DNA from 4 places in the Shewanella sp. T24-MNA-CIBAN-0130 genome. Region 2 is predicted to be linked to each of the others. Evidence: predicted binding sites of a transcription regulator. Region 2 holds the regulator's gene; each other region holds the start of a gene.
What was found. Region 2 encodes LexA, which represses DNA repair genes until DNA is damaged. Its sites were predicted from a motif close to TACTGTATNNNNATACAGTA; they were not measured.

Region 1: the regulator LexA is predicted to act here: its motif matches at 5,250-5,269, upstream of AAEZ02_RS18165 (YebG family protein).
Region 3: the regulator LexA is predicted to act here: its motif matches at 7,107-7,126, upstream of AAEZ02_RS04860 (DNA topoisomerase III).
Region 4: the regulator LexA is predicted to act here: its motif matches at 4,737-4,756, upstream of recN (DNA repair protein RecN).

The regions. Positions count from the first base shown of each region.
Region 1 covers NZ_JBEOPP010000058.1:17,705-26,134, forward strand. Annotated here, with positions in the region: gene pepN (aminopeptidase N) at 1-1,338, opposite strand, end outside; gene prc (carboxy terminal-processing peptidase) at 1,474-3,525, opposite strand; gene proQ (RNA chaperone ProQ) at 3,548-4,159, opposite strand; gene msrC (free L-methionine (R)-S-oxide reductase MsrC) at 4,437-4,895, opposite strand; gene AAEZ02_RS18165 (YebG family protein) at 4,945-5,238, opposite strand; gene AAEZ02_RS18170 (paraquat-inducible protein A) at 5,451-6,077, shown strand; gene AAEZ02_RS18175 (paraquat-inducible protein A) at 6,187-6,783, shown strand; gene AAEZ02_RS18180 (MlaD family protein) at 6,770-8,430, shown strand, end outside.
Region 2 covers NZ_JBEOPP010000002.1:130,322-138,751, forward strand. Annotated here, with positions in the region: gene AAEZ02_RS01595 (efflux RND transporter permease subunit) at 1-512, shown strand, start outside; gene AAEZ02_RS01600 (hypothetical protein) at 672-935, opposite strand; gene AAEZ02_RS01605 (hypothetical protein) at 932-1,195, opposite strand; gene AAEZ02_RS01610 (VOC family protein) at 1,290-2,069, opposite strand; gene mtr (tryptophan permease) at 2,216-3,472, opposite strand; gene plsB (glycerol-3-phosphate 1-O-acyltransferase PlsB) at 3,472-5,895, opposite strand; gene lexA (transcriptional repressor LexA) at 6,160-6,774, shown strand; gene AAEZ02_RS01630 (cell division inhibitor SulA) at 6,771-7,277, shown strand; gene coxB (cytochrome c oxidase subunit II) at 7,673-8,430, shown strand, end outside.
Region 3 covers NZ_JBEOPP010000007.1:140,774-149,203, reverse strand. Annotated here, with positions in the region: partial or broken gene AAEZ02_RS04890 (FimV/HubP family polar landmark protein) at 1-1,183, shown strand, start outside; gene truA (tRNA pseudouridine(38-40) synthase TruA) at 1,326-2,111, shown strand; gene folC (bifunctional tetrahydrofolate synthase/dihydrofolate synthase) at 2,205-3,482, shown strand; gene AAEZ02_RS04875 (SPOR domain-containing protein) at 3,554-4,168, shown strand; gene AAEZ02_RS04870 (CvpA family protein) at 4,321-4,809, shown strand; gene purF (amidophosphoribosyltransferase) at 4,843-6,357, shown strand; gene AAEZ02_RS04860 (DNA topoisomerase III) at 7,180-8,430, shown strand, end outside.
Region 4 covers NZ_JBEOPP010000043.1:24,798-33,227, reverse strand. Annotated here, with positions in the region: gene nusB (transcription antitermination factor NusB) at 1-185, shown strand, start outside; gene thiL (thiamine-phosphate kinase) at 274-1,230, shown strand; gene AAEZ02_RS15830 (phosphatidylglycerophosphatase A family protein) at 1,240-1,731, shown strand; gene AAEZ02_RS15825 (hypothetical protein) at 1,820-2,953, opposite strand; gene recN (DNA repair protein RecN) at 3,026-4,684, opposite strand; gene AAEZ02_RS15815 (AEC family transporter) at 4,813-5,781, opposite strand; gene AAEZ02_RS15810 (YjaG family protein) at 6,153-6,749, opposite strand; gene barA (two-component sensor histidine kinase BarA) at 6,739-8,430, opposite strand, start outside.

The DNA.
Region 1 (8,430 bases), on a different contig from region 2:
CACAGGCGTGCCGGCTTGGCTATACCAACGACGGAATAAGCTTAAATCTTTACCGCTGGCGTCTTGCATAGCATTAACAAAGTCATCACAGGTTACCGCTTGGCCATCATGACGTTCAAAATAGCATTTCATCCCTGCTTGGAAACCTTCCTCACCTAAAATGGTGTGCATCATACGGATCACTTCAGCCCCTTTGTCGTAAACCGTCACAGTATAGAAATTATTCATTTCAATCACGCTTTCAGGACGAATAGGATGAGACATAGGACCGGCATCTTCGGCAAACTGTTGGTTTTTCATCACTCGGATAGCATGAATTCGATTTACGGCGCGAGAACCCACATCGGAACTAAATTCTTGATCGCGAAAAACCGTTAAGCCTTCTTTTAAACTTAACTGAAACCAATCACGACACGTCACTCGGTTACCGGTCCAGTTATGAAAATACTCATGGGCAACAACAGACTCAATACCATGATAATCGTCATCTGTAGCACTGGCTTTATCCGCCAGAACGAACTTGGTATTAAAGACATTCAAACCTTTATTTTCCATGGCGCCCATATTGAAAAAATCAACGGCAACAATCATATAAATATCAAGGTCGTACTCAAGACCAAAACGGGTTTCATCCCATTTCATCGCTTTTTTCAATGACGCCATTGCGTGGTTAGCTTTATGTAGATTACCTTTATCTACAAATACTTGCAGTTTAACCTCACGTCCAGACAGCGTGATAAAGGTATCATTGAGTAAATCAAAATCTCCTGCCACGAGGGCAAATAAGTAACTTGGTTTTGGAAATGGATCATGCCATTGTACAAAATGACGACCCGAACGTGGCATCTCGCCTTTATCAATTAAATTACCGTTACTTAACAAAAAAGGACATGCTTGTTTATCGGCTTCAATGCGCACGGTATAAATAGCCAGAACATCGGGTCTGTCTAAGAAATAGGTGATCCGGCGAAATCCTTCAGCTTCACATTGGGTGCAATAAGCACCATCTGACATGTAAAGACCTTCAAGACTAGAGTTAGTCTCAGGATCGAGTAAAGTGATGACCTCTAATTCAAATTCTGTCTGTTCTGTGGTGATCGTCAACTGGCTATCATGTTGACGATAATTTGCCGCCACACCGTTAATCTTCACCGAACTAAGTGAAAGTTGTTCACCATCAAGCACTAAATCATGTTGATGATCGCCATTACGGATCACTTTGCTGACAGCAGTGGCTTTAGTGTTTTTACCATCGAGAATAACGTTCAAATCAATATGGGAAATGGTAAAGGCAGGCTTTGCATAATCTTTTAGGTGTTTTTCTTGAGCTTGATTCATACAGGATCCTTGTCGAACAGTACTGAAGCCAGTTTGATGATATTGGGGTGTAAACTTAAAAAATTGGCATCATTATTAATTATTGTGATTAATAAAAAACGCGCCTTAAGCGCGTTTTTTAACAGTTATCATAAATTACTTTAGGCTTGTTTTAGCCATTTTTTCAGCATCGGCCATATCGAGTGTAATATAAGCAGTTTCATCTAAAAAGGCATCAGGTAACTTACTGTCATCGCTCTTTTCTATGTCATCTAAAGACTTTACCGCAGCCAAACCATCATGGACTCTACGAGCATTTGCCCGGTCTAGAGCGCGCTTATCATCGTCTTCACGAGAGGCCATACGTTCGCTTTCAACAAGCGATATCGTTTTGTCTTTATGATGTTTTTTAAACTCATTAATATCTTGATAAATATAACTGAACTCAACATCTTTACTGATCCGTTCTTTATGCTTCGCATCAAGATTTTGGATCAACATCGGGGTAATATTTCCTAGCGTGCTGTACTGAGCTACTGGAACTTTATCCCATGGTAAGGCATTTTTCTCTTCTGACTCGCCGTATTCACCAGGCGCTAATGCAGTCGGAAAACTCACATCAGGAGTGACGCCTTTTAACTGAGTACTGCCCCCATTAATACGGTAAAATTTAGCTATGGTATATTGCACGTGACCAATCGGTTTTTCATACATGTCATAAATTCGACCTAAACTCTTATGTTGCTGAACGGTTCCTTTACCAAAGGTCGATTCACCCACAATAAGTGCACGGTCATAATCTTGTAAAGCCGCTGCAAAAATCTCTGATGCTGATGCACTATAACGATCAACCATCACAGTTAATGGGCCATTGTATGCACTGACACCATCGTTATCACTATTTTGATTAATACCACCATTGGCATCCCGGATTTGAACCACTGGACCCTTATCAATAAACAAGCCTGTCAGTAATGTTGCTTCCGTTAACGCGCCGCCGCCATTACCACGAAGGTCAATAATAATGCCTTCAACATTGTCTTTTTCAAGTTGAGTAATTTCTTTGGCTACATCTTGAGATAAATTCATATAAAAACCAGGGATCTGGATCACCCCAATTTTACGATCCGCATATTGACCTTCTTTAGGCTCAACCACTTTTGAGGTCGCAGCGCGATCTTCTAAGCGAATTTTATCTCGGGTAATGACCAGTTCAAAAGGCTTAGCATTCGCACCACCTTTTTTCGGTAAAATTTGTAAAACAACTTCACTGCCCTTTGGCCCTTTAATCAGGTCAACAACATCATCTAAACGCCAACCGATAACGTCAACTACATCGCCATCTTTTTGGCCAACACCGACAATTCGATCTTCAGGTGATAACTTTTCACTGTTTGCGGCCGGGCCTCCGGCTACTAAACTTTTGATAACGGTATAGTCATCATCCATTTGTAACACAGCACCAATGCCTTCGAGGCTTAAGTTCATTTCCATTTGGAAACGTTCTGCATTGCGGGGAGATAAATAACTTGTATGAGGTTCAACGCTGCGAGCAAACGCGTTCATCACGGTTTGAAATACGTCTTCACTTTGGGTTTGGCTTAAACGCTTAATGGCATTGTTATAACGCTTCTCGAGCACTTCAACAATGTCAGGCCATTTTTTTCCGGTTAACTTTAGGTTTAACGCATCGTATTTAACCCGCTGACGCCAAAGGTCATTAACTTCGGCTTCATCTTTTGGCCAAGCAGCATCTTTGCGATCAAATTCATACGAATCGCCTGCTTTGGTAAAATCAAATTCTTTATCAAGCAAAGACAAGGCGTAAGAAAAACGTTCATAACGACGCTTTTGCACCACATCGTACATCTTAAATGCTGCGCTAATATTGCCTGACTCGAGCATATTATCAAACAGATTTTGATATTGACTAAAGCTAGCAATGTCTGCCGCAGTCAGCACATTACGGCGATAATCAAGCTGCTCAAGAAAGCGAGAATAGATTTGTTCAGAAAATGCATTATCGAGATTAAAACGGTGATAATGCGAGCGAGTAAACAAAGTTGTTACTCGCTTGCTAGCCACTTTATGCTGTGGCTCTTGTGCTAGTTTAGGTAACTCGCTGATTTGAATCGTTGGTGAAATTGCCCATGCCGAAAAGCCGACAAATAAACAGGCAATTGACGCGGCCAAGGTAAGTTTTCGCATCAACAAGTACTCCTTAAATTTTCTATAATAGTATGTGTTCTGCACGTACTTTGATGGATAAGCCAGTATCTAACTGAACAAGCACATCTTCTTTATTAATATCAGTCACAACACCGGGTACTGGTGTGGCTCCTAATTTAACATTCACACGTTGCTTTTGTTTCAAATCTTCAAGCTTTGCAGGCACAAGTTTAATGACTGGCGCAACTACTGCAGCTGGACGTTCTTTCTTAACCACTGGAGCACGTTTAGGCGCAACTTTCTTAGCAGGCTTTTTAGGCGCTAACGCTTGACGCTTGGCTTTGGCTTTCTCTTGGCTTTCTTTCAGTGTAAGAATAGCATGGTCGATGTGTTCTTGTTCTAACTCAGCACATTCATTACCTTCAAGATCGATACGTTTGGCACCCGCTTTAACGCCTTTCAAGTAGCGCCAGCTGCTTGTGTAACGACGAAGCGCTACACGTAATTGTGTTTTACTGACTTTAGAATCATCAGCTAACCGTTCAGCCAAGTCTTGAAACAAACCAATTTTTAATGGTTTAGTTTCGCCTTCAGCAATAAAGCATAAAGGAAAGGTTTCATATAAATACGCTAAAATTGCGTTGGTGTCGGTCAACTTGTCTGTTGATTCCATTTTTACTTCCACGTTAATAAAGGGACTGATTATGCGGCATTAGATTTGCCATGCAGTCGTTCATCTTTCGTTAAACCTTACTGTTAAGGCTCAACGTACAAAATATCACTATCCGCTCGTTTGCTAAAGTCATAGAAACAAACCTTAACAATTTAACCAAACTTACTGTCAGCTTAATCATCGATCATCAGTAAATCCAGCACAAATGCGTACAGCGGCATATTATAAAGCCCGCGACAGCGAATGCGACCATGATTTAATCAAAATTGTTCGCTATTTAACCAAATAGGCAAGTTTCGAAGCTTTTTACCATATATTCTAAACCAATTTGATCATCTTGATCGAATCGATTCAATAATGGGCTGTCGATATCTAACACTGCCACAACCTCATGGCCGTGTCTAACAGGGATCACTATTTCTGAGTTACTGGCAGAATCACATGCTATATGGCCGTCAAATTGATGCACGTCTGCCACTCGTTGGGTTTTATTTTCCGCTGCAGCAGTGCCACATACACCTTTACCCATAATGATACGGGTACAAGCCACTTTACCTTGAAAAGGCCCTAGTACTAATTGCTCACCACGCTTGATATAAAAACCAGCCCAGTTGAGGTCTGCTAAGTTGTCGTTTAGCAACGCTGAAAAATTTGCCATTGCCGCAATTAAATCATCTTCGCCTTCAAGTAAAGCTTGTGCTTGACGATTTAATGTTTGGTAAAATTCGGTTTTCATTTCCATTCCTTAAGCTGACATTCACTCGAAAACAGAGTGATTAACGCCGCTATTCTAGTGGTGTATTTTTAGCCGCAGTCTTTTTGGTTTTGGCTGTAGGAGCGTTTTTAACCTGTACGATGCCTTTTAGCAAGTTAGAAAGCTCATCTTTATTGTTTGCTAGATAAAATGCCAGTTGTTCGCATTTATTTTCATCAAGTCCGAGGTCCGCCTTAATAAGAAACGGCACCAGGTTATCGGAAATATCAAGCATCTTATCGTAGGCATCAGCCTCTTTCTTCGATATAAATGTCATCTTCTCCACCCCTTCTCTGACCACGACAAATTGGGTTATCACTGCCATGATGTAATCCTCACTGTTTTTATATACAGTGCATAGAATCTCACATAGTTAACTTATGATGCAAGTGTTCTGATTATTCTGATATTATCAAACACAGAAAATTGAGATTGTTGAACAACAGACTCATTTATCTGCCAATATAAGGCAAAGCAGAGAGGCTTAACTCTTCGCTACCCAATAATGTGTTTCACAATGGATTAGACTAATTCTTCATGCATGAATTTGATGATCATGATTCTATAACGTTATGCCAATCATGTGATTTGGCGGTGAGAAAACGAGCCTTGCCCTCTAGTGCTAGAGCGCTTTGTCCTCGTTGTCATACTGCTCTTTATGATTCTCCTTATTGTTCTATTAATGGCATGCTGGCGTTATGCATTGCAGCATTAGTTATCTTTATTCCGGCCAATTTATTACCTGTATTAGAAATTCACTTTCTTGGCAGTGTCCGCACGACAACAGTCATGCATGCCGCGGTGACAGTTTGGTCTGAAGGTTATTGGGTTGTCGGCTTAGCCGTCATGGTTGCGGCTGTTATCGCCCCTGGATTATTAATATTGTCGATTCTGACTCAGGTTGTCGTTGTAAAGCTAAAATTACACAGTTCATTTTGGCAAAGAGCGTACACCACATTGTTAAAAAACCATGGCTTAATATCGCAAATGACCATGTTAGAAATTTATGTGATTAGCTTTTTAGTGTCGGCATTCCAATTATCTGATTTTTCAGATGTGTATTTCGGTATGGGTACCTTCTGTTTTACGATGTTGTTTATCATCATTTTATTTTTACAACGTGAATATAACCTAGAACATATGTGGGGTTATGTTGATGACTAATCTTCCTATTGCACCCCCAGATAAACCGACCTTGCTCCCTACCGAATCGGTTGATGAGTTTAAAGACGCGCCGACCGCGAATACTCCCACGCATTTGCAGGGGAAAAAAATGGGCTTATGTTTATGTCCCGTTTGTCGCAAGGTTAATCTGACGACGAGTAGTCATTGTCGACGCTGTTTTAGCCAGTTAAGTAGTCGAAATTATGCCAGCATTCAGCAAAGTTGGGCTTTACTGGTTACCGCAACAATTTTACTTGTTGTCGCCAATATCTACCCAATAACCCTCCTGACAAATCGGGGAGAGGTTACCCATGACACTATTTTTAGTGGTATTAGCCATCTGGTCAAAACGGGCATGTTCCCGATTGCTATTATTGTGTTTACTGCCAGTATATTAGTGCCTTGGCTAAAAATTATTGGTTTGGCCACCTATTTAACGGCTATCAGCTTTAACCTTCCAGTATCAAAAAGAAAATTGATGGTGGGTTTTCATATCATTGAATGGATTGGCCGTTGGTCAATGCTTGATTTATTCGTGATTTCATTAACAGTTGCCCTAGTCAATATGGGGCAACTATTAGACGCAAAACCTGCACCTGCCGCTACCGCGTTTGCGTTAGTAATCTTACTGACTCAACTCGCGGCAAGAGTGTTAGATACTCGTTTACTCTGGGACCGCTTGGAACACACTAATGACACAAATTGAATCGCCTAAAGTTGTGAAGAAAAAATTATTCTCGCCAATATGGTTATTGCCTGTTGTCGCCTTAATATTAGGTGCTTGGTTAGGAGTAAAAAGCATTAATGAGTCCGGCATTGACGTTTTGATCCACTTCCCCAGTGCCGCCGGGATCGATATTGGTAAAACCTTGGTAAAATACCAAGGTTTGTCGGTAGGTAAAGTCACCGACATTGGTATTGATGATGATCTCAGAGGGGTTAACGTCAAAGTGGTAATGGATTATCGCGCCGATCCATTTTTAAACAAAAATACTCTTTTTTGGTTAGTCAAACCCAAAGCGAGTATTACTGGAGTCGAAGGATTAGACACCTTATTTTCAGGCAATTATATTGCCATTCAGCCAGGAGATGGGCGCTCTGCAACCGAATTCGAAGCTGAGCGAGAAGCGCCAGCAATCCTCCCCGGCATTGAAGGGCTCATGATCGAGCTAAAATCACCTCGACTGGGATCTATTGATGTTGGCTCGCCAGTATTTTTCCGTCAAGCGCCTGTCGGCAGTGTGGTCAGCTACCGTCTACACGGCAACAAGCAAATTATTATCAGCGCATTTGTTCAAGAGCAATATGCTCATTTAGTCAATAAAGATTCCCACTTTTGGAATGTCTCGGGGTTAAAGATTGATGCCTCATTAGCTGGCATCAAAGTCAGTACCGAAAGTATTGCGTCAATTTTAGCAGGCGGAATTAGTTTTGATAGTGGCACTGATACCGAAAAAGCGGTAAATGGCGATGAATATACCCTGTATGAAGATCAACAAACGGCTCTCGGTGGAATTGATTTTAGCCTAACTGCGGCAAATGGTGAGGATGTCAGCGAAGGGACAGCTATCATCTACCGTGGTATTGCTATTGGTCAAATTGAGAAAAAATCCTTAACGCCAACCGGGGTTCAATTCATTGCTCGAGTTAACTACCAGTACAAAGCGTTAATTGCCAAAGATAGTCAGTTTTGGTTAAGTGGTCCCGAAATATCATTAAAAGGTGTCAAACACGTCAGTCGACTCGTTACAGGAAGTGTGATTAATGTTTTGCCTGGTAGCCAGGCATCAACTGAGGCGATGCAATTTGAACTGGCTTCAGGTGCACCAGACTTACTCAGTGAAGACAAAATTGAGCTAACTGTCGTTGCCAATACCCATACTGGTGTCAGTAATGGTGCACAAGTGCGTTATAAACAATTACCTATTGGCCAAATTCTCAGTACTAACATAAGCCAAGATTTTTCAACTGTTGAGTATCATATTGAAATTCTACCTGAATTTAAAAATTTACTCACGAAGGGAAGTTTCTTTGTGCCTGAAAGTGCATTATCCATAAATGCTTCATTAGAAGGCATAAGTGTTAAGACTCGAGATGTAACCACTATGCTTGAAGGGGCTATTAGCTTAATTCCAGGTAATAACAGCGCCCTACTTGCGGTCAATAGTAAATTGAAACTGCATGAATCAATTGAGTCAGCCAAGGCATTATATGCTCAGCAGCAAATGACCCATTTAACCTTGACCAGTATTGATGGGGCAGATTTAGCTGAAGGATCACCTATTTATTATAAAAAAATGCAAATCGGCTCGGTAAGTAAAATTAACTGGTTAGCAAACACAGATAAATTTAA
Region 2 (8,430 bases):
TGATCCCATTAATGATTGCGGTGATTTTTATGCTACTGATGATGACGTTCAACTCAGTAATACAAGCATCTGTGATCATGCTAAGTTTGCCTTTTTCATTGGTGGGTAGTGCATGGCTGCTCTATGGGCTGGACTATAATTTTTCAGTCGCGGTATCGGTCGGTATGATTGCACTAGCCGGGGTCGCCGCCGAATTTGGCGTGGTAATGCAGGTCTATCTCAATAATAGTATTAAGGCCTATAAGCAAGCCGACAACTACCACAGTAAAGCGGATTTAACCGCCGCATTACTCGACGGTGCAGTAATGCGAATTCGGCCTAAAGCCATGACAGTCGCCACCATCTTTTTTGGTTTACTGCCGATAATGTGGGGTAGTGGTACGGGTAATGAAGTCATGCAAAAAATTGCCGCACCTATGGTGGGCGGCATGGTAACAGCGCCGCTATTGTCGCTATTTGTTATCCCGGCGATTTACTTGCTTATTTACGGCCGCACATTACCTAAGCAATAACGACAAACGTTAACGCTAAATACATTCACCCTAGAAACAACAATCCTCAAGTCACTCGGTGACTTGAGGATTATTTTTATGAGCGTTTATACTCATCTTATTGGTACTTACTAAATGGTTTTGATTTAGTTAACCTCTACTCAGGTTAAAAGATGGGGGTTATTGACGTTTAAGTGACTCATTTAACTGATCGACTTGATCTTGCTGCTTTTTACGGCAGGTGGCAATATCGTCTGGGTGACCATACTTGCAAGGATCGCTTGCCAGAATGGCTCTAGGAAGATTAATCACCATATAGTCAGTGTCATTTTTATTGTCATCCCCATTGCCAGCCTTACCAATACGGATTGGATTTGTTCCACTACAAGCCGTTAGCAGCACTAAACTCGATAACAATGTTAATTGAATTATCAGCTGCTTCATTGTTGTAATATCCCTTGTTTTTCACGTGCGAGAATTACCATCCGAAACATACCCCATGCCATAATGACAGCACCAGTAACCAACATAATATTGATGAGTACAGGGTTGGCTAACATAGGTAAAAAGTCTTGGTTAAATCCGGCAAATATTCCGTAAAGTCCTAGGCCAAATAGTAATGTACCGGGAACATCGGTAATGGCCACTATCAGCATACTGCGGTTAATTCGTGCTAATGCGGCTTGAGTTGTTTCTTGGGTCATAGACTCATCCTTGGGTTTTATTCATCCTTTAAAGCCACTCGCAATGACATAGTTTTTTGCTTCAAGTTCCAATTCTGACCTTTATTATCCGTGATTATGTTGTGGGATCCAATAAAGTTATAATTGAGAAAAATCCACCTTGTGGATCAGTAAGAACAGAGAAACGACCTACATCAGGAATATCGGTCGCAGGCACACAGATGGTAGCTCCTAGACTTTTGGCTTTTGCAACTGAAGCATCGCAATCGTCGACAGCAAAATAATTCATCCAATGCGCAGGAGCATCGCCCCATTCTTCAGTCATTTCCAACATGCCACCAATGGCTTGCTCGCCGACATACAATTGCGTGTATTCAAACTCAGCCATGTCAGCTAGCTTGGTTTGGTAGCCTAATACATGGCTATAAAACTGTTTCGCGCCAGCGGTATCACGACAAGCAAGCTCAACCCAACATAGGGTATTTGATTCTTGCGATCGCTTGATGCCAATATGGTCTTGGCCTTGCCACAATGCAAAACGACAGCCTTCTGGATCTGTGCATAGCGCCATTCGACCAGCATCTGCGACAGAATGAGGCCCCGCAATAATCTCACCTCCAGCTTGAATCACAGCCATAGAGGTAGCATCGACATCATCGACCGCAAAATAAATTGTCCAATGAGTAGGTAATGCCTCCATTTCTGCCGGCATTGGGTACATTGCCGCAATATCATCACCGTCTATTTGCAGCATAGTATAATGCCCTTCTGGCATGGGCATATCATCGGCTTCCCAGCCAAATAATGCCTGATAAAATGCTTTACCTGCCGCCCAATCATGAGTCGCTAGTTCAATCCAGCAAGGTTGTCCTTGTTGATACTCTTGTACCTGCATTATCATCATCCTCTATAAAAAATAGTTGCTTTTATATGGCCAACATGAAACGTGTCTCATAAGTTAAGTCGATATCAGCAGAAAAGCAAAAAGCCTTCAAACGAAGGCTTTTTTGAACAATTATAATTCTATGTAACAAGTTAAGATTATTTAAATACCGGTAAGATATCCGCCATTGCCAGTAAGTGACATGTTGCTGTGATCATCCCAAACAACACCACCAGTACAATCAGCGGAGTCCCACCTGGCACCTTAAAACCGTCGGCATTGGGATATTGTTGCCTCACTTTATAAGCCAACAAAGCGGGTACAATAACGGCCCATATGGTGGCCGCAAGCGCAGCAAATCCAATCGCTAAAATAAATCCATTCGGAAATAATAAACCCAGTATTGTCGGCGGTATAAACGTAACCGCGGCCGTTTTAATCCGTCCGGTGCGTGAATCATCAAAATTAAAGAGATCGGCAAGGTAGTCAAACAGCCCGAGTGTCACCCCTAAAAATGATGATGCAACGGCAAGATTGGCAAACAGGGTTAACATGTTATCAAGCCATTGGCTGGCAATCACCCCCGACAAGGCCGCGACTAACACCCCGATATTGCCCCCTTGCGCAATAATATCGGCAAACTGGCTGCGTTGAATATTGCCCATTGTCGCCACTAACCAACACACATAAATAACCAATGCGATACTGGTTCCAGTAACGATGGCTTTCACAATCGTATTGGCATCTTTACCGTAATACTTTACTAAGCTCGGCACGTTACCGTGATAACCAAAACTGGCCAACCCAAAAGGAATAGCAGCGAGTAAATAAGGCAGATAACGCGACTCACCATCGGGTGACGCCAATTTCACCGTGTCAATGTCGATTAATAAATTACCGATAGCCAAGAAGAAAGTGATCATCATACCACCGAGCATGATGGTGGTGATCCGATCGACCGCTTTAGTACTGATAAACACCACAAGTGCCAAGACAATAGCAAAAACCAAACCCGCCACGCTCTGAGGCAAACTAACACCCAGAGCCGATAAGCTGTGATTAACAATCGACCCGCCACCACTGATATAAGCATAGGTTAAAATATACAACACAAAGGCAATAGATACGCCGTTAATCACCCGCCAAAACTGCCCTAGAGTTACGCGGGTTAAGGTGTCAAAACTATCGCCAGGTTCAAAATGCAAATTGGCTTCTAATAACAGCAAACCCGACATTAACATGCAAAACCATACACCTAACAACATGGCTAATGAATAACCAAACCACATTCCTGCACTAACGACCGGCAAGGAAAACATGCCCGCACCGACTGTGGTCCCAGCAATAATCATCGCCCCACCCAATACTGACTTACCGCTAGCTCGATGCTTTGCTGCATTCATGTGGTTGGCCATTATTGTCCGTGCTCCGCTGCCACACTATCAACAATGGTTTGTCTTACTGAAGAACTGAGTAATTTATTGGCATTATCTCGAATTCTTATCACTTCAGAACGATTCTCGACACTGCATAAATATCCCAATTCTTTTAGTTTCACGCTCAAGGTGTTATACAACTTTTTATCATAAAATTCTGGTGCGGTAATGCCATGTAGAGCCCCTAAACGTTGGGCTAACATATGACTATCGGTTTCCAATCCTGAACGCTCAAGCTCCGGATTTATCGCCAGTAAATTAAAGATAATGGCATAGCGTTGCAACGTCTCATTGATGGTTTCAGCAAGCAGTAACACTTGAGTAATATGGTGAGGCGTGATCACCAACTGATCGCTACCGCTCAACAGACCTTGTTCAACCATAAAGTCTAAAATGCAATCTACATGTTTAGGAACATCATCAATACCCATAAAAAGTTCAGCTTTAAGTAATGGGTAAAAATCCATCACTATGGCATGGATTCGGGTGCGATCGCACACATCATAGTGCACTAAACAACTGGCGATGAGTGAAGGTAATGCCATTAAATGAATAATATTATTACGGTAATAACTCATGGTAATAGCAACTTTTTCATCAACCGAAATTATCTCGCCAATAAGGTCCTTAGTACTGACAAACTTATTTAACGACAGACAATGATCAACAATTGACTTGCCATTACCCTCTGCAACGGATGCGTAATGGGTATAAGGCACTGTGTTAAGTAATGCTAAATACAAATCAAGCTGACGTTCTAACTGGCTTCTTTCTAATGCATTTTGCTCTGATGCCAATAACACTAAACTGGTCAATGTCACCGAGCTGGCCGCAGCAGCGCCGTTGATATTGGTCATTACACGATTGGCTAGTAAGTTGACCGATGGGGTAAACCATGATGGTTTCTGATCAGGATCGTTCGCAATCTCTTTACGCCATTCTGGCGCCTGCTCGTTTAAGAAATGTTGTAAATTAATCGGCTCACCAAAGTTCACATAACCTTGGCCAAAATTGCCTAATTTACGCAGAGCCCCAAATAACTGCCAAACAGATTCTTTTTTCTTTTTCTTACCGCTTAATTCTTTATGGTAAGTGGCCACTTCCATCACATGGTCATAACCTAAATACACAGGCACTAAGGTCACAGGGCGTTCAATGCCACGTAACACACTATTAATAGTCATCGCTAACATACCGGTTTTAGGCGCTAGCAAACGCCCGGTACGAGAACGACCACCTTCAGTGAAATACTCGACCGAATAGCCCTTAGCAAATAACTGATCTAAGTATTCACGAAATACTGCGGTATAGAGTTTTTTTCCATTAAAACTACGACGGATAAAGAATGCTCCGCCACGACGGAACATAGGCCCAGCAGGCCAAAAGTTAAGATTAATACCGGCAGCAATGTGCGGTGGAACCATACCCTGATAATACAAAATATATGACAACAGTAAGTAATCCATATGACTACGATGACAAGGCACATAGACAATTTCATGGCCGTCATGATGTAACTGCCTTATCTGTTCTGCACCTTTGATATTGATACCACTGTATAATTTGTTCCATAACCAAGTGAGGAAGCGCTCGGCAATGCGCACAAAACTATCAGAATAGTCAGCGGCAATTTCATCAAGGTATTCAATGGCGGTTTCACGGGCTTTCTCGACAGATACTTTTTTGTTTACCGACTCTTCTTCAATGGCTTTCTTGATTGCATCAGATTTAAGTAACGACGCAAAAAGCACTTGCCGATTCGGTAATTGCTGCCCTGTCATCACTTTGCGTTGACGGCGGAAATGCACTCGCGCAACACGGATTAATTTGTGAGCAATTCTTTTATCGGTACCGTGTTCATCAGCCATAAGACGAAGCGATAATGCATTAGAAAACTGTACAAAATTGTGGCGACCTAGAAACAAAATCATTAGCCATTTTCGCAGCCAGGTCGGGTTTTCCCTTTCAAAAAAAGCCGCTTTCATGCTGTCATCTTCTTTACCCGGTGTGCGACCCCAATAAAGGCTCACAGGCACCAACTGAATATCTAACTCAGGACATTGACGATGAAGCGCTAACAGACTGGTAAAACTATTAATAAATTTTTCACCGCTTTCGCGTTTACCAAAAAGCGGTTTGCGGCCTTCAAGACAAACGATGCGTGATACTTTGAGGCCATCCAATTGCAGTGGCTCATATGGACTGGGCATACCAAAGCTCTCAGTGATTTCGCTTAATGCAGCGGCATCACTGATTGATTCTGTTTTCATAACATAAATCAGAGGTTTAGATGGATCTAAATTAAGATCGTCAAAAGGATCATGTGGCACAACAACCGTGAGTACCATCGATTTTTGAATCCATTTTAACGCTCGTAAAAATATTGAATCTGGTTTTGACATGGTTATTTTCGCAACATAAGCCACTGTAATATTGTCGTATAGGATACCAGAAACCAGCCTGCTTACACTATCAGACCGATTTATCTTTACGCTTGAGTTCTCACTATCAGAAATAACATCAGACAATCAATACACAATAACTAATAGAAACAGGTTGTTGAATGATACTTGACCAACAATATTCAAAAAAGAGTTGGTTAATACTTGCACGAACAAAAACACTGTATATAATGACAGTCACTGTATAAAAAGACAGGAACCATCATGAGACCGTTAACGCCGCGCCAAGCAGAAATTTTAGACTTAATTAAAAACAATATCACCGAAACAGGTATGCCACCCACTCGTGCTGAAATTGCGAGTCGTCTTGGCTTTAAAAGTGCTAATGCCGCCGAAGAGCATTTAAAAGCATTAGCCAAAAAAGGTTTTATCGAGATCATACCTGGTACCTCGAGAGGTATTCGTTTACCTCATGAAGAACAGCTTGAAATCGGTCTGCCACTCATTGGACAAGTTGCTGCTGGAGAGCCTATTTTGGCGCAAGAGCATGTAGAACAATATTATCAAGTCGACCCAAATATGTTTAAACCCGCCGCAGATTTTTTATTACGGGTTCGTGGTGATAGCATGAAAAACATTGGTATTTTAGAAGGCGACTTGCTCGCTGTACATAAAATGCAACAAGCGCGTAATGGTCAGGTTGTGGTGGCGCGTGTTGATGATGACGTCACCGTAAAACGATTCGAACAAAAAGGTAATATGATTTATCTGCATGCAGAAAATGAAGATTATAACCCGATAAAAGTAGATTTAAGTTGCCAAAGCCTAACCATCGAAGGGCTTGCAGTTGGCGTTATCCGTAATGGAGATTGGTCATGAACAAACTAATGGGCGTAGCGCCACGTCACCCAGGCTTATGGGTAGATTTAACTGAAACAGATCTGCATGGCAACCAAACCATTCAAACATTACAAACTGTCACCCAAGGTGAAGCAGAACTGAGTCAATTGTGTAGCCAACTGGCGACGTTGAGCCAACAAGGCAGATGGATTGTATTAATTAGTCCACCTCACATAGGCTATAAGCATATGCTGGCCAGTGCTGGAGTGAGAATGGATCGTATTTTACTGGTGCACACCAAAGATGAAGTCGAAACATTATGGGCCATGGAAAAAGCTCTCACGAGCGGAACTTCTAGTGCAGTGGTTACTTGGACAAGTTCACTCGATGCTCGCGATAGTCGTCGATTGGAAATTGTCGCTAAGAGCGCGCGAGCATTAGGCGTGGTAATTGAAGATGTGAATGCTCACTTACCTCACAAACATCAACTTGTTAACTCTACATTAACAAGTGGAGCAGGTAATTTTTGCTCATTTCACTAAGCATAAATCCTTAATTACCAAGCCCTGCATTGAATTCAGGGCTTTTTTTCATCTTTTTTTAGCCTATTTACCAACAAAGTGATCTTGATCAATGTTTAATCTACAAGTAATGTGGTTAACAAGGATGAAACATTCTTCATCTTTAATTGGATAAAATGACAGTAATCAAGATTACTGTCAGACAAATAATCCAAATAGAAATTGATAAGTTCAGTCGTAGGTACAAGCGTGGTGCACAGCTAACAATAAAAGCGTAGACAGTCTGTATACAACCACCAGAGTACTTTGAGTTCATCAAGCTTTTTTCGGGAACCGAAGAGTTTGCATAGAGCTGAGATTTACTGTGTGACTTTTCTTTGTAGTTGCTATTTTGCAATTAGCAGGGGAGTAGTCTTGTGAAGCAATGGTTGTATTTTTTATTGGTTGTGTGGGTAGCACTTCCGCTTGGGGCAACAGAAATGCCCCTCAACATGACCCAAGGCGTGACGGATATCAGTGGTAAGGTTTATGACCTCCATATGACGATTCTTTACATCTGTTGTGCTATTGGGTTAGTGGTGTTTGGGATCATGATTTATTCGATGATTTATCACCGCAAATCAAAAGGTGCCGTTGCGGCCAATTTTCACGAAAGTACCAAAGTGGAAATTGCTTGGACCGTCATCCCTTTCATTATCTTAATCGGAATGGCTATTCCAGCCACTAAAACCTTAATTGCCATGGAAGATCCCAGCGATGCCGATCTGACCATCAAAATTACTGGGTCACAGTGGAAATGGCACTACAGCTATTTTGATAAAGACATCGAATTTTACAGCTCATTATCCACCCCCAGAGAGCAAATTGATGGCCGTGAGGCCAAAGGCGAAAATTACCTCCTTGAAGTCGATAAGCCGCTAGTACTGCCCATCAATCAAAAGGTGCGTTTCTTGATGACATCTGATGATGTTATCCACTCATGGTGGGTACCCGCTTTCGCGGTTAAAAAAGATGCCAACCCAGGCTTTATCAACGAAGCCTGGACTCGTATTGATAAGCCTGGAACTTATCGCGGTCAATGTGCTGAGTTATGCGGTAAAGACCATGGATTTATGCCTATTGTGGTACAAGCCTTATCGGAGACTGATTTTGATAATTGGTTAGTTGAACAAAA
Region 3 (8,430 bases), on a different contig from region 2:
GGTTGAGTCAGAGACATATGATCACGAAAACGCAGCGGTACAAGCTCAGATTGCCGCGGAGTTAGATGACGATACGTCCAGTGAAGCATTAATATTGGACGATGATGAGTCACTCGATGATGATATTAATGCTTTATTGGCAAGCTTTAAAGAAGATACAAAAGCCGGCGATACACCATCAACTGATACAAACAGCGAACAATCTATCAATGACAAGATTGATGATACTGAGTTGTTTGATGAGTTTGATGAATATCTTAGTGATGTCGATTTAGCTAAAACAGATAATGCAGACGATATTGATGCGGACAAAGATGCTCTGTCTGACGTTGATACACAAGCCGATAGTAAAGACCAAGATAACACCTTATTTGATGCTCAACTTGAAGCCGCGCTAGCATTAACTAGTCGTCATGATGTTAAGTTAGAGCAAGGATCCGCAGCAGCATCTTCTCCTACTCCAGAAACTGAAGCGGAAGAGGCTCTTGATGCTTTGTTAGCAGAAATGGATGATAAAGACACTTCTTCGTCTACTGCGCAAAATAAAACCAATAAAGATTCCGGCTTCTTTAATGACCTAAAATCCAACAAACCTAAGCCTGAATTATTAGATTGGGAAAGTGATTTACTTAAAGCTGCCGAGTCTGCCGCTGACGAGAAAGAAGTCGATGAACCTGAGGTCAGTGATGATGATTTACTGGCCGCATTTTCACAGTCATTAAAAGAGGATGACAACGTTGACGACTATACCTCTGAAGACGAATATATCCTTAGCGATGACAATTTAACGGTTGATGAAGCGTTGGCGGCACTTGATCAAAAAGAACGTAGCCAATCAGCTGAATATAAAGCCAGTAATGATGACGTAACGCGTTTTGAGCGTGAAAATAGCTATATCGACATCGATAAATTGTTAAACGATGCTGATGAAGATGACGATAAAACCGATCAGTATAAAGATGTTAATGTTAATATGGGTTCAGTCAATTCGTTAATAAGTAATGCAGACATGGTTGATGTTGATGATGAAGAAAACTCCGTTAATGCCAAACTTGATTTAGCCAGAGCATATATTGAAATTGAAGATCAAGACAGTGCCCGAGCATTATTAAAAGAAGTGCAAATGGATGGCAATGAACGTCAACAATTAGAAGCCAAAAATTTAATTAAAAGCTTTAATTAACTCGGATAATTAACTCGGTCAATTCATGTGATATAGGTAAAATAAATAGCCCTATGTTAACCATATAAATGCAAACGGCGCAGATACATGCGCCGTTTTTTTGTGGTAAACTGCGCGCCATTATTGAGTGGAGGACATAGGCATGCGGGTCGCGTTAGGTATTGAATATGATGGTAGTGGTTTTTGTGGGTGGCAGCGCCAACTCGATGTCGATTCAGTGCAAGCCCAGCTTGAAAAAGCCTTAAGTTACGTGGCAAATGAGCCCATTAAAGTATTGTGTGCCGGGCGAACTGATACTGGCGTGCATGCTACTGGACAGGTGGTTCATTTTGACACCAATGTTCAACGTCCAATGACGGCGTGGACACTAGGCGTGAATGCTAATTTACCCGACAGTATAGCCGTGCGATGGATGAAAGAAGTGGATGACAGTTTTCATGCCCGTTATAGTGCTACGGCCAGACGTTATCGCTATGTTATTTATAATCATCAATTGCGCCCTGGTATTTTAGCTTCTGGTGTGAGCCATTATCACGGCGATATAGATGAAACCTTGATGCATCAAGCCGCACAGCTTCTCGTAGGCAAACACGATTTTACCAGTTTTAGAGCGTTGCATTGTCAAGCTAAAACACCCTGTCGAGATGTGCATCAAGTTAATGTGACTCGTCAAGGCATGTATGTGTTGGTGGATATTCAAGCCAATGCATTTTTACATCATATGGTGCGTAATATTGTCGGTTCATTACTTCAAATCGGTTTAGGTAATCAATCTATCGAGTGGATAACAGAACTCTTGGCATTGAAAAATCGCACTCAGGCGGCAGCGACAGCTAAGCCCAACGGATTGTATTTGGTCGATGTGACTTACCCTGAGCAGCATCAATTGCCTAGGTTAGCACTCGGTCCATTGTTTATGCTCGATTAAAGTGTTTTTCAGTCATATTTATTGGGATGTAAAACTAATGTTATGTTTTCGCCACGTCTGGTAAGGTTTGCATAAATTAAATGGTATTGAATTATGTCAATTGCGTCTGAAATTACTGTACCCCATCAACAATCAAGCTTAAATCAATGGCTGGATTATTTGCTGGCAATTCATCCTAGCGAAATCGACATGGGCTTAACGCGAGTCAGTGCTGTCGCCGAGCGACTCAATGTGATTGATTTAGCTCCAGCTAAAGTGATTACAGTCGCCGGTACCAATGGTAAAGGCACGACCTGTGCGATGCTCTCCTCAATATTACGTCAAGCAAACTTATCAGTTGGCGTCTACAGTTCACCGCATTTGCTGCATTACAATGAACGGGTGCAGATCAATCAACAAGATGCCAGTGATGCCTCTCTTATTGAGGCTTTTTGTGCCATAGAGGTGGCACGAGGTGATATTTCATTAACCTTTTTTGAATATGCGACGTTAGCGGGTTTATACTTATTCAAAGCGGCTAAGCTTGATGTGATTATTCTTGAAGTGGGCTTAGGTGGCCGTCTAGATGCCACTAATATTATCGACTCCACAGCCACTATCTTGACCTCTATCGATCTTGATCACCAAGAATATTTAGGCGATACCCGAGAACTGGTTGGCAGAGAAAAAGCCGGCGTGTTCCGCTCAGGTTGTCTCGCCATTTGTGGTGAACCCGATTTACCATTGAGCGTGACAGATTATGCTCAGCAGATTGGAACAACACTTTATCGTGTTGGTTATGAGTTTCATTACCATAAAGACCAGAACCCACCTACATTATGGCATTTTGAATCCGCGCAGCAATCTTATATTGGTTTGGCTGTGCCAAGGTTACCGCTAGCTAATGCTGCTAGTGTTGTGGCGCTGCTAAGTTATATTTGGCCGCAAATAAGCCAGCAACACATTAACCAAGGATTACAACAAGCTCAACTAGCCGGACGATTAGAGCAGGTGAGTGAGCAACCATTAGTGCTGGTAGATGTAGCGCATAATCCCCATGCTGCACGATATTTAGCACAACAATTGCAGGCGTACCAAGGTCGTCGTATTGTAGCCTTATGTGGCATGCTTAAAGATAAAGACATCAAGTTGGTATTGGCGACATTGGCTGAACAAATCCGTCATTGGTATTTTGTTGGTTTAGATAATCCACGGGGCGCATCAGCGCAAGCACTGCGTCAAGCATTGCCCAATGAGCGTTGTCGTCAGCATGCCAGTGAATTTACTGACATCGCCAGCGCATGGCAAGCTATACAAGCGACGGTAGAGGCTGATGATGTGGTCATTATATTTGGCTCTTTTTATACTGTTGCAGGGTTTAAATCTTTATAAACACTATTTATGTTAGACGTCGGTTTTAGAAGCCATCATTAACGTCGTTTTGTTAAAAAAGGGAATTAGCTTTGAATCGTCAATTTCAAAATCGTTTAGTGGGTACCATCGTCTTAGTGGCCTTAGGTGTGATTTTTTTACCCGATTTATTAGACGGTAAAAAACCTCAGGTGGTTGAGGAGTTCACTGAAATTCCTTTACGTCCCGTTCAGTCAAGTGCTTCAAATCGAGCCAGTTCTGTCGACATCGCCGAACCCGCGGAAGAGTTCCAAGTGTTAACGATTGCTGAACCTCAAGATCTCAGTAACGATATTGTTGAATTAGGTGAAGCAGAACCAACTAAAAAAGTGAATCAAGTGGTTAAACCGTCAGCGGCAACCACTGCGGCAGTAAAAAAGCCTGAAACACCCGTTGCTAATAAAACTAAATCACCCGTTACGGCTGGTTTTACGTTGCAATTAGGCGGTTTTAATAATATTACCAATGTAAAAGCCTTAATTATTCAACTACGTAAGGCAGAATTTAATGCTTATACACTGCCTAAAGTACCTGTTGAAGGAAAATTAACCCGAGTGTTTGTAGGCCCTGAAGTGTCAGAAGAAAAACTTAAAGCTCGTCAGCAACCTATATTCAAATTAACCGGATTAAAAGGCAAAATCGTAGCCTATAATCCACAGGAACAATAACCTATTCAGACGGTATTATGCTTGGGTGATTAATATTTACAATTTGATTGTTCTTAATCACGCAAGAATAATTTGTGCAATCAGAGGTGAGAAACATCTCTGTCTCTGTTAGAATCTCGCCGTCTTGAACCCTATACCGGATCCCCATCTCCATGGTTTGGATTGATTACGCAATTATTATTGTCATCGGGTTATCAACTATTATTAGTTTGATCCGCGGATTTGCAAAAGAAGCCATGTCTCTTGTGGTTTGGTTTGCCGCTTTCTTTATTGCTAGCCAGTTTTATCTTGATCTTGCTGCTCATTTAACCCAAATGCAGGACGAGTTAGTCAGAAACGGTGTCGCGATTGCCATTCTTTTTATCATTACCCTGATCCTAGGGGCACTCGTTAATTATTTGTTAGGCCAGTTAGTGGCCAAAACAGGCTTATCGGGCACAGACCGTGTTTTAGGCCTGTGTTTTGGTGCCATTCGTGGCGCGTTAATTGTTAGCGCATTACTGTTTTTTATGGATGCTTTTACGGCATTCCCTGACACGAAATGGTGGCAGGATTCTGTACTTGTACCTGAATTTGGCGTGGTTATTCAGTGGTTTTTTGACTATGTCGAAAATACCTCAAGCTTTGTACCCAAAATATAATCATAAAACACTTTACAGTGAGGAACCTTACCCATGTGTGGTATCGTCGGAATAGTAGGAAAATCAACAGTTAATCAGACCATTTATGATGCGCTGACTGTGCTTCAACATCGTGGTCAAGACGCAGCAGGTATTGTGACTGTTGACATGAATGCGTTTCGTTTACGTAAAGCAAACGGCTTAGTCAAAGATGTGTTTGAACCTAAACATATGCAGCGTTTACAAGGTAATGCCGGTATTGGACATGTTCGTTATCCAACCGCGGGCAGCTCGAGTGCATCAGAGGCGCAACCGTTTTATGTTAACTCGCCATTTGGTATTTCGTTAGCGCATAACGGTAACTTGACCAATACGCTTGATCTGGCGGAAAGCCTCGTCAGAAAACGTCGTCATGTTAACACCACCTCTGACTCCGAAATCTTGTTAAACCTGTTAGCCGATGAGTTACAAGAGACGCGCAGTTTAACCTTAAGTGCAGATGAAGTGTTTGATGCGGTTGCCAAAGTGCATGCGCAAACCCGTGGTGCTTATGCGGTAGTGGCAATGATCATCGGCCAAGGACTGGTAGCGTTCCGCGATCCATTTGGTATTCGTCCTTTGGTACTTGGTAAGCATGAAACCGCAACTGGTACTGAGTATATGGTCGCTTCAGAAAGTGTTGCTTTAGACGCTGTTGGTTTTGAAGTGATGCGTGACGTAGCACCTGGTGAGGCTGTTTATATTTCACTCGATGGCCAGTTATTTACCCGTCAATGTGCTGCAGACCCAAGCTATGCTCCGTGTATTTTTGAATTCGTCTATTTTGCTCGTCCAGATTCGAGCATCGACAAAATCTCTGTGTATGCCAGTCGTGTAAACATGGGCGCTAAGTTAGGCGAAAAAATTAAGAAAGAATGGGAAGATCATGACATTGATGTCGTTATCCCTATTCCAGAGACGTCGTGCGATATCGCATTAGAAATTGCTCGTTGTATGGATTTACCGTACCGTCAAGGTTTTGTTAAAAACCGTTATATTGGTCGTACGTTTATCATGCCAGGTCAGCAAGAACGTAAAAAATCAGTACGTCGTAAATTGAACGCAATTAATACTGAGTTCAAAGGTAAAAACGTATTACTGGTTGATGATTCAATCGTTCGTGGCACCACGTCTGAGCAGATCATTGAAATGGCGCGTGAAGCCGGGGCAAAGAAAGTGTATTTTGCTTCAGCAGCCCCTGAAATCCGTTTTCCTAACGTGTACGGAATTGATATGCCGACCTCTAATGAGTTGATTGCTCATGGTCGTGATGCTGACGAAATTGCCAAAATCATTGGTGCCGATGGCATTATTTTCCAAGACTTGAGCGACTTAATTGAAGCAGTAAGAATGGAAAATCCAGAGATTAAGCGTTTTGAAACATCAGTGTTCGACGGTCATTATATTACCAATGACGTTGACCAAGCTTACTTGGATCATTTAACCCAATTACGTAACGATGATGCCAAAGCTAATCGCTCAAAGGACATAGGCACTAATTTAGAAATGCACAATGAGTGTCATCCATAAGTTAACCACTGTTTGTTAGTGATAAAAACCAGCATAATTTATGCTGGTTTTTTTTGCTTTAAGGCCTAGAGGCTAGGACGCTTCGCGGCTAGAGGCTATAAGAGTGATAACAAGCGAACGCTGCGCCTAGATGCCTAGATACTAGGACGCTTCGCTGCTAGAGGCTATAAGAGCGATAACAAGCGATGACGAGCGATAAAGATCGATATCAAGCGAACTAGCAGGACGCAGTCCGTTCTAGGGTCTAGGCTTTTTGCTGTTATGCTTTTATAGCAGCGAAGCGATCTAGCAGGACGCAGTCCGCTCTTGGGTCTAGGTTCTTCGCTATTATGCTTTGATAGCCGCGAAGCGAACTAGCAGGACGCAGTCCGTTCTAGGGTCTAGGTTCTTCGCTTTTATGCTGTTATAGCAGCGAAGCGATCTAGCAGGACGCAGTCCGTTCTAGGGTCTAGGTTCTTCGCTGTTATGCTGTTATAGCAGCGAAGCGATCTAGCAGGACGGAGTCCGTTCTAGGGTCTAGGTTCTTCGCTGTTATGCTTTTATAGCCGCGAAGCGAACTAGCAGGACGCAGTCCGTTCTAGGGTTTAGGTTCTTCGCTGTTATGCTTTTATAGCAGCGAAGCGATCTAGCAGGACGTAGTCCGCTCTAGCTTCTAGGCTTTTCGCTGTTATGCTTTTATTGTAATGATTTACGCCGATAAGGGGTTAATTATTTCATATTTGCAGCTTGGCGTATTTAACGCTAATCTATACTGTAAATTTATACAGTTAAGTGGCGCAGTTCGGTTTGTCATATTGAACGCTAACGCCCCAACAGTGGATTATGATTTTATATATTGCTGAAAAACCCAGTCTAGGTCGTGCGATTGCCGATGTGTTGCCAAAGCCACATAAAAAAGGTGATGGCTATATCATTGCCGCCAATGGTGATTGCGTGTCATGGTGTATTGGCCATTTATTAGAGCAAGCCGAGCCTGATGCGTACGATGATGCATTTAAGTCGTGGAAACTCGAGCATTTGCCAATTGTCCCGCAAACGTGGAAGTTGCAGCCCAAACCCAAAACGCGCAGTCAACTTACGGTGTTGCGTAAACTGGTAAAGCAAGCATCATCGATAATTAATGCTGGCGATCCAGATAGAGAAGGGCAGTTGCTGGTCGATGAAGTGATTTCTTATTTGGGCGTAAAGGGTGACAAGCTTAACCAGGTACAGCGGCTGTTAATCAGCGACTTAAACCCCCAAGCGGTCAAACGTGCGCTAGGGCAGTTACGCAGCAATCGTGAGTTTATTCCTTTATCGACTTCTGCATTAGCCCGCAGCCGTGCTGATTGGCTGTATGGCATGAACATGACCCGCGCATATACCATTCAAGGGCGTAAGGTCGGTTATCAGGGCGTATTATCAGTTGGCCGAGTTCAAACCCCTTTGCTTGGGTTAGTCGTACGCCGCGATGAAGAAATTGCTGCATTTACCTCAAAACCTTTTTATGAAGTGTTAGCGCATTTGCTGACCGATCAGCAACAAGGTTTTAGTGCTAAATGGAAGCCTAGTGAGGCTTGCCAGCCCTATATGGACGAAGATGGACGGGTATTAGCTAAAGGCTTAGCCGAAAATGTGGTTGCCCGCATTAATGGTAAACCCGCTGAAGTGACAAAACTTGAAGCCAAAGATAAGCGCCAAAACCCGCCATTACCTTATAGTTTATCAGCACTGCAAATCGATGCCGCAAAACGCTTTGGGCTATCGGCGAAAGAGGTGCTTGATACCTGCCAAAGTTTGTATGAAAAACATAAATTGATTACTTATCCGCGCTCAGACAGTCGCTATTTACCTAAAGAGCAGCATACTTTGGCACCGAAAGTATTGAATGCTGTGCTCAAAGGCGTTTCTGCCTTGGTTGATGGTTGCGACTCACCTAATGCCAAGCTTAAATCTAAAGCGTGGGATGACAGTAAAGTGGATGCTCACCATGCCATTGTGCCTACCGAGAAAGTGGCTAACTTAGCTGCATTATCAGGTAATGAAGCAAAGTTGTACCAACATGTTGCGCGGCAATATTTAGCCCAGTTTTAT
Region 4 (8,430 bases), on a different contig from region 2:
TTGAAGAAGTGTCACCAGTAGAAAAAGCCATTGTGCGTCTGGCAACTTACGAGTTGACCTTCCGTAAAGATGTGCCGTTTAAAGTGGCTATTAACGAAGGTATCGAGTTAGCGAAAGCGTTTGGTGCTGAAGATAGTCACAAATTTGTCAACGGCTTGCTTGATAAGTTAGTGAAGCATAAGTAACACCAGAACGGTATCTTCGGATACCGTTTTCATTTGTTATTAATTGTTTCAAAAATTAAGGTGGACGGTTTACCGTACCAGACTGAATGTGAAAGAATTTCAACTCATCGAACATTACTTCCGCAATAAAGGTCAAAAAAGGCGAGATGTTGAGTTAAGCATCGGCGATGACTGTGCGTTAGTGAATCCTGCGGACAAGAAATCTTTAGCAATTTCTTGTGATACCCTTGTTGAAAATATCCATTTTTTAGCAGACATTCCAGCTCATGCTTTAGGTTATAAATCGCTAGCGGTTAACCTTTCTGATCTTGCCGCAATGGGGGCCGAGCCCGCTTGGTTTACTTTAGCACTGACGTTACCCTGTGTTGATGAACCTTGGTTAGCCCAGTTCAGTGCCGGCCTTTTTGATATTGCTGAATATTATGGTATTGCACTCATTGGTGGTGATACCACCCGTGGTCCGCGCAGTATCAGTATTACGATTAATGGCCAAGTCCCTAAAGGTACTGCATTAACCCGTGCAGGTGCAAAAATAGGAGACTGGATCTATGTGACGGGAACCCTAGGTGATTCAGCCTTAGGCCTTGATATTATCAGAGGTGTTAAGACCGTTAACGCTGAAGATAAACAATATCTGATTAACCGCCATTATTACCCAACGCCTCGTGTGTTGGCAGGTCAAGCACTACGCACTCTAGCCACAAGCGCTATCGATTTGTCTGATGGCTTAATGTCTGATATTGGACATGTGTTATCGGCATCGAAAGTCGGCGCCATCATTGATGTGGATCTAATTCCTTTATCAAACTCACTTAAAGCCAATCTTAGTCGTGAAGATGCATTAAGTTATGCATTAACGGGCGGTGAAGACTACGAACTTTTATTTACTGTGCCAGAGTCACAACGCGGTGCAATTGATACCGCGCTAATTCATGCTGGGGTGAAGTTTGTTAAAATTGGTCAGGTCAGCGCCGGCGATAAATTAAAACTAGTAGAAAATGGGCAAGCATTTACCCCTATTTCACGTGGCTTTGTGCATTTTTAATTGAGTACTATGAGACTATTAACCCAAGATAAATTCGTTAAAAAACTGTCTTTAGCCCATCCAATTCATTTTTTGGCATTAGGCTTTGGCAGCGGTAAAGCGGCAAAAGCGCCGGGTACCTTTGGTACCTTAGCCGCAGTGCCCATAGTGTTGCTCATGCAGCAGTTAAGCTTAACGAATTATCTCATCATCACCTGTATTAGTATGCTTGCTGGATTCTATATTTGTGGGAAAGCGGCTAGAGATATGGGTGTACACGACCATGGCGCTATTGTGTGGGATGAAGTGGTTGGGTTGATGATCACCATGATTGCCGCGCCTTTAGGTTTTATGTGGTTAGGACTTGGTTTTGTATTGTTTAGGTTTTTTGATATCGTTAAACCATGGCCTATACGTTGGCTTGATGCCAAAGTGCATGGTGGTTTTGGGATTATGATTGATGATGTATTGGCGGGGATCTTTTCGTTAATCGGTGTGCAATTAGCGGTGTATTATCTATAAGAGCCTTAAAGCATTTAATATGTCAAAAGCGCACGTTGCGATGTTTGACATATTTAGACTCTCGATTTTAGTTTAATTATAATTTTATTTATTGAGTCACTATTAAATTTGTGCGCGGCTGTTCTATTTCATTGTTCATATTGATGAACTGTAACTTAAAATTTCTTTCGTAATTAGCACAACTTAATATTTTACCTACAGGGTTGTAGCGTAAATGCCATAATTGCTGTAATTTATTGTCGTTAGAACAATAACTTGGTTGTTTAAGTGTGTGAGAGGGGTTTGTGGATATCGGTTCTTTTACCAAGCTAACAATAAATTCAGCCATGAGATTATCACTGTCTGTGGGCTTATACAAAGCATCTGCTAACCATTTCTCATAAAATGGCACCGTCTCTTCCTGCGCATCCGTTATCATTTTTTGCATCGTATTATGAGCAAACTGCCATTCACCAGAAAATACTCTCTTAAAATCGCTATTAGTAAATTCGAATGGCGTTTGCCAAGTAGTGACTTTGTGTAGAACTGCCGTATCGAGTGTTCTAGCTAAAGTGCTGGCAAAGTTAAGTTGAGATTTGATTACGCTAACGGCAATCATATGGTTGAATATAGAGCGAGATGAGTGATAAACCATATTCCAGAATTGAGCATCTTTATTTAAAAATGTTAACAAGGCTTCATTCACGTTAAGGTTAGGGGATCCGTCAAGGTTTATTAAAACAATAAGTTCACTGATTGTTCGTAATGTAAGTAGTGGCGCCCATTTAAAAAGATTTGCAGGTGTTAAATACTGAATATCTTCTTGCCAATAAGGCATTTTAATCAGCTTACTATAATGGGTTACATCGGTTTTGTGTGCATGAATTGCTTGTAAAATACTTTCGTTATTCTTTTCAAGAAATTCATTACAGGTTGCCACATCAGTTTGATAACACGATTTTTTGTAATCGCGTAGTGGTTGATCCTCATCATTGAAACTTAATGTAGTGGCCACTTCTTTAGTCGTTACATCCTGAAAAGTGCCGATAAAAGTTTGTAAATATACAAAACCATTTTCGCTTGGATCGATAGGCTGTTGCTTTAGCCAGTTCTCAACTAATAGCGTGTTAGGTGACTTTGTTCTGTCTGTTGCATTAATGGCCACTAAACAGACAACAATAAAGACCAGTAAGCTACATATTAGCCCGACAACAACACCCAAGCCCTTTATTACTTTCAGCATTATGATTTATCCGTAAACCCATGTTAAATTTACGTTAATATATTGATTTGCTTTTTTATAAGTGCATAACGATTATTGCAACAACTCACGGGCATTAGCCAAGGTATTTTCGGTAATGACATCACCACCTAATAAGCGCGCAAGTTCATTCACCCGTTGATCTTTATCCAAGGCCTGCATAGTGGTTTCTGTACTACCTGCTTTATTGAATTTGTTGACAAACATATGCTGATGACCATTGCCCGCCACTTGTGGCAAATGAGTAACACACAATACTTGAGTCGACTCGCCAAGGCTGCGTAACATACGGCCAACGACCGAAGCAGTAGGACCCGAAATGCCCACATCCACTTCATCAAAAATAAGCGTCGGAGTGGCGACTTTTCTGGCGGTAATCACCTGAATGCCTAAGCCAATGCGTGATAGTTCGCCGCCTGAGGCTACTTTTGAAATAGGTTGCAAAGGTTGGCCGGGATTAGTGGTAACCATAAACTCAATTTGGTCGCAACCATTTAAGCTGATATTAGTTGGTTCATAATTAACCTGAATATGGAACTTGCCCTTAGGCATATTCAATTCATGGATTGACTGAGTGACCAATTTATCGAGTTCTTTAGCATAACGGCTACGACTTTGACTCAGTTTTTGTGCATTGGTTAAATAGGCATTTCTGGTGGCTTCAAGTTGCTGTCTTATACCATCTAATTTAGTTTCGTCGTCAGCAAGTTCGGCCAATTCACTCATCAATGCTTGATGATGTAGTGCCAACTTATCAGCACTCACATGATGCTTACGCGCCAATTGCATTGCCGTTGAAAGGCGTTTTTCTAAATAGGCAAAATGTTCTGGATCAAGCTCTAAACTGCTTAAATAACTTTCAATTTCGCTAGCGCTTTCTTGTACTTGAATTAACGCATCGCTGATCATAGTGCCGATAGGAGCAAGGGATTCATCATAGCCTTGAAGCGTATCAGCAATACTGGCCACTTTATTAAGCAGCGATTCTATATTGCCTTCATCACTTTCGGTTAATAAATGTAAACCTGCTTGACAACGTTCAATTAAATCTGTGCCATTGGCTAAGCGTTTGTGTTCTTGTTCTATTTCATCAAATTCTTCCAAGCCTAAGTTGAACTCATTAAGCTCTTCTACTTGATATTGCAGCAGCTGTTGACGCGAAATGCGTTCGTGCTGAGCTTGCTCAAGATGCTTTAGCTCGTTTTCCACTTGCTTGCAGCGCTGATAGCTGGCACTGACGGCATCAAGTAACAACTTGTGGTTAGCGTAGCTGTCGAGTAAGGCTAACTGATGATCATTTTTAAGCATGGCATGGTGAGCATGTTGGCCATGAATGCCTATCAGGAGTTGACCAACGGCTTTTAATTGCGAAACCGGGACCGGATTACTATTAATATAGGCTCTAGATCGGCCATCATTATTAATGGTTCGACGTAAAATACATCCATCTTCAGCATCAAGATCGTTATCTTCAAGCCAGCGTTTAGCTAAAGGGACATCGTGGAGCGTAAACCGCGCGCTCACTTCAGTTTTCGTTGCGCCGGGTCTGATGGTATTGGCATCACTGCGATTACCAAGACATAACCCAAGGGCATCGATAGCAATCGATTTACCTGCACCGGTTTCTCCGGTGATGCTTGTCATACCGGCTTTAAAGTCGAGTTCTAAAAAACGCACGATAGCAAAATTATTGATGCTGAGTTGGCAAAGCATAATGAATCCCTGTCAATGAAGCGACTAAACCACTGTATTGATAAACAGTATATACTGTTTTTATATACAGTAAAGTGGTTGGCATAAAAATATCACTGATTATTTTATCGCCTTAACTCGGTCAATTATCAAGCATATGATTTTAAGAGTGTTTCTATTATAGGCAAACTAATAAAAGTGACTAATGTGCCATATAAAATCCCTTGGGCACTGCCATTGGCATTAATTTGGTATCGGTCTGCCAATAAATACACACTTGCTGCAGTTGGTAAGGCTGCTAACAGGACTCCCATAGTCAGTAACTCGTGTTCTACGCCGAAGAGTTTGAGTAATCCAAAGGCAATAAGGGGCTGAATAATTATCTTGAGTAAGTTGATTAAACTCAGTTCTGCAATCAGGCTAAGACTGAACATGTTCGTGATTGACTGATGCCGTAACGCTTTGGCAAGTACCATTCCGATGGCAAACAGTGCACAAGGACTGGAGGTGTTTCCCACTTGGTGCAGCACTAACGCCAGGCTAGCGGGTAAGGTGATATGAAATGCCGATAGGCCTATACCAATAAGACTGCCGACCACTATCGGGTTTTTATACAGTGCATTAGCCATGATGATGATGGCATGGTCGTTTGATTGTTTATTACGGCTGGCCAGTTCAATAGAGACTAAAGCAAACGCGAACATGAACACCGACAGCAAGCTGGCAATCGCTGCGGCCACTAATGCCATTTTGTGACCCGGGAACAATAGGCTCAGCAATGGAATACCAATAAATGCAGTATTGCCAAACGTGGCGTTTAACGCCCGCATTGCGGCAACCGCTTGCTGCTTAGGCTTGCACCAAAGTGATACGCCAATGACCAGCGCATAAGTGATGATCATCGCCAAGCTAAAGCCACCAACAAAGCCCCACTGAATAATGTCTTCAATGTGAGTTTCAGCTAAAACAATGAGTAAAATCGCTGGGAAGGCTATGTAATAGACAAATTGATTGAGGATCAGATCGGTGTCTGGTGGCAAAAGTCTCAATTTCTGAATGATACTGCCGAGAAGCATAATTATAAATACAGCGATTAGCGGGGTAAGAATACTGGACATTCCTCGCAATTCCTTAGCAAAGTGATAATAAGATCACTGTACTGCTTTTTGATAGCAGGATGCAATTAGGCTAAAGTTAAACGAGCGTTTATTTTTGATTTTAAGCTAAAACAGGCCTTTAATACTTTTGATTGGGTAAATATTGTTCATTTAGCGTAAAAAATCACTAAAAAAGTTACTTGTTTTCTTCGATGCGATAATCGTACTAATAATAATCCCCGCCGAGCTTAATGACCGGTCATTCACGTCCAGTTATCGGTTTCTCTATGTGGGTTGCTGCCGCTGAAACTGTGATAAAAAATTTTGGCTATGACGCTCAATCAAAAGCCTGGAATAGTTTCCAGGCTAAGTAAAATCTATTGATAGTATTGCTACAGACTAATGCCGATATTAGACACACCCGTTTCGATAATATCTTTACGTAAACCTTTAACCAACTCGATGTTGATCTCAGGATTGGCTTCGATAATGTCGAGTAACATACCTTGTAATTGTTTTTCTTCTTCCATTACTGGGTGTGAAAACACAAATTCATCCAGCGCTTCATCCATTAATGATTCCTCACTAATAGCCTCAATGTAGTTAGCCACAGTACTTGATGATAACTTACTGATATTAGTAATATCTTCTTCAATTTTTCCGTCTATTGCACCCATTAAAGTGGCAATGGCCACTGCAGCATCCATGGCGGGATAAGCACCATAGGCTTCAAATTGGCTTGGATCAGGGGTGTTTTCATCCAGACGTTGCAAATGCACATCAATATTGAATTTAAGCTTTTTGTCATATTGGCTTTGCCATAATAACTCTAATGCCGTGCTTAGGACCTGTGGTTGGCCAAACTCACAGACTTCAGAAAACAGTTGGTAGTTGGGCAGCATTCGTTGGCACAGTGCGAGGGCAAAAAGCTGCTTTTGAGGTAACGATAATGCCTTTAGGCGTTTAAAAAAACCGATTTTACTGGTCATGGGGTACATCCACTGATAGCTGGTTTATTACTTGATTTGCTGCCGATTCTACCTTAGTTAACTCATCAAGTAACTCTAGTATTTCAGGTTCTAAGTCATCGATGTCAATTTTATGCTTTAATCCTGACTCAATATCCCTACACAGCTTTTGTGTTGTCGGTACGCCGCAATAACATGTTGCACCATGCAGCTTATGTACGGCTTGGAGTAATGTCTGTGCGTCTCTGGCTATGAATGCTGTATCGATAGCGGCTGTTGTTTCGGGTAATGAATGAACCAACATCTTTAACATATCTAAGGCTAAATCTGTTTTTTGGTTCGCTTGGGTTAAACACAAATCCCAATTTAGTACATGGGAATCAAAATGGGTCAATTGTGGTTTAGTTATCCAGCGGCTAATCACCCCTTTTAGTGATAGTTCATCAATGGGTTTGGGTAAAAAACCATCCATACCACTGGCTAAAATATTGTTACGCTCTTCGGCGATAGCGTGTGCCGTTACTGCAATGATGGGCGTATTACGATTGAGTGATTCTGAGCGTATTTGCTGGGTTGCGCTAATGCCGTCAGTTCCAGGCATTTGAATATCCATAAAGATTAAGTCAAACGCTTGTGCCTTAGTTTGCTTTATCGCATCGTCGCCATTATTGACTGTGACCACATTCTCAACTAATTCTTTGAGTAAAGTATCAATTAACTTTAGATTAGCCATATTATCGTCAACGGCTAATACCGATGCTTTCAGGCGTGGCGATGGGTCTGGGCTAATCAGTTCAGGGAGACGCACTGAAGTTGAAGGCACCGGAGGATAGATTAAATGATGTGCTAGGGTAAAATCGCTGACTGGAGTGTTGAGTAATACATCTGCATTGGCTTTGAGCACATTGATGATCATGTCTTGATTTAAACAGTCATGCAATAAAATAAGGCAGTCGGTATGCTGCCTGGCTTGTTGCAAGAAATGGATAAAGACCGTATTGTCCGCAAAACCATGACAGCTCATGATGATGTAATCAAACTTGCTGGTTTTACTTTGTAATACTGATGTGAGGTTTTCTAGATTTGCAACATTAGTGATAATTAATTGCCATGACACTAAGCGGCGATTTAATGTATCGCGGGTTAATTCCCGAGGCTCATACAACAATACTGATTTATGTTGCAATACATCAACGGTAAGTACTTCACCAATTTCGAATTGACTGATCCCAAGCGGCAGAATAAACCAGAAATTTGAGCCTTTATTTGGCGCAGAGGTAAAGCCTATTTGGCCACCCATTTGGTTAATTAAGCGTTTGGTGATCACCAAGCCTAGTCCTGTGCCGCCAAAGCGGCGTGAGATAGATGAGTCGGCCTGGCCAAATGCTTGGAATAGATACTCTTGTTGGCTTTCATTAACACCAATACCGGTATCGATAATTTCGCAGCGTAAGGTGATGTTATCTTCGTCTTGACCCACCAAGTGTATCTTGAGTATTACGCTGCCCTTGTCGGTAAATTTGATAGCGTTACCGACTAAGTTGGTAATAATTTGACTGACTCTCATCGCGTCACCACTGACGCTCTCTGGCACATTCGCGTCGATGTCGATAACCAGTTCTAGGCCTTTCTCTTGGGCGCTACCAGCAATAATCGTCAAGGTTTCTGTGAGTGTTTCACGCAGTGCGAATGGCATTTTCTC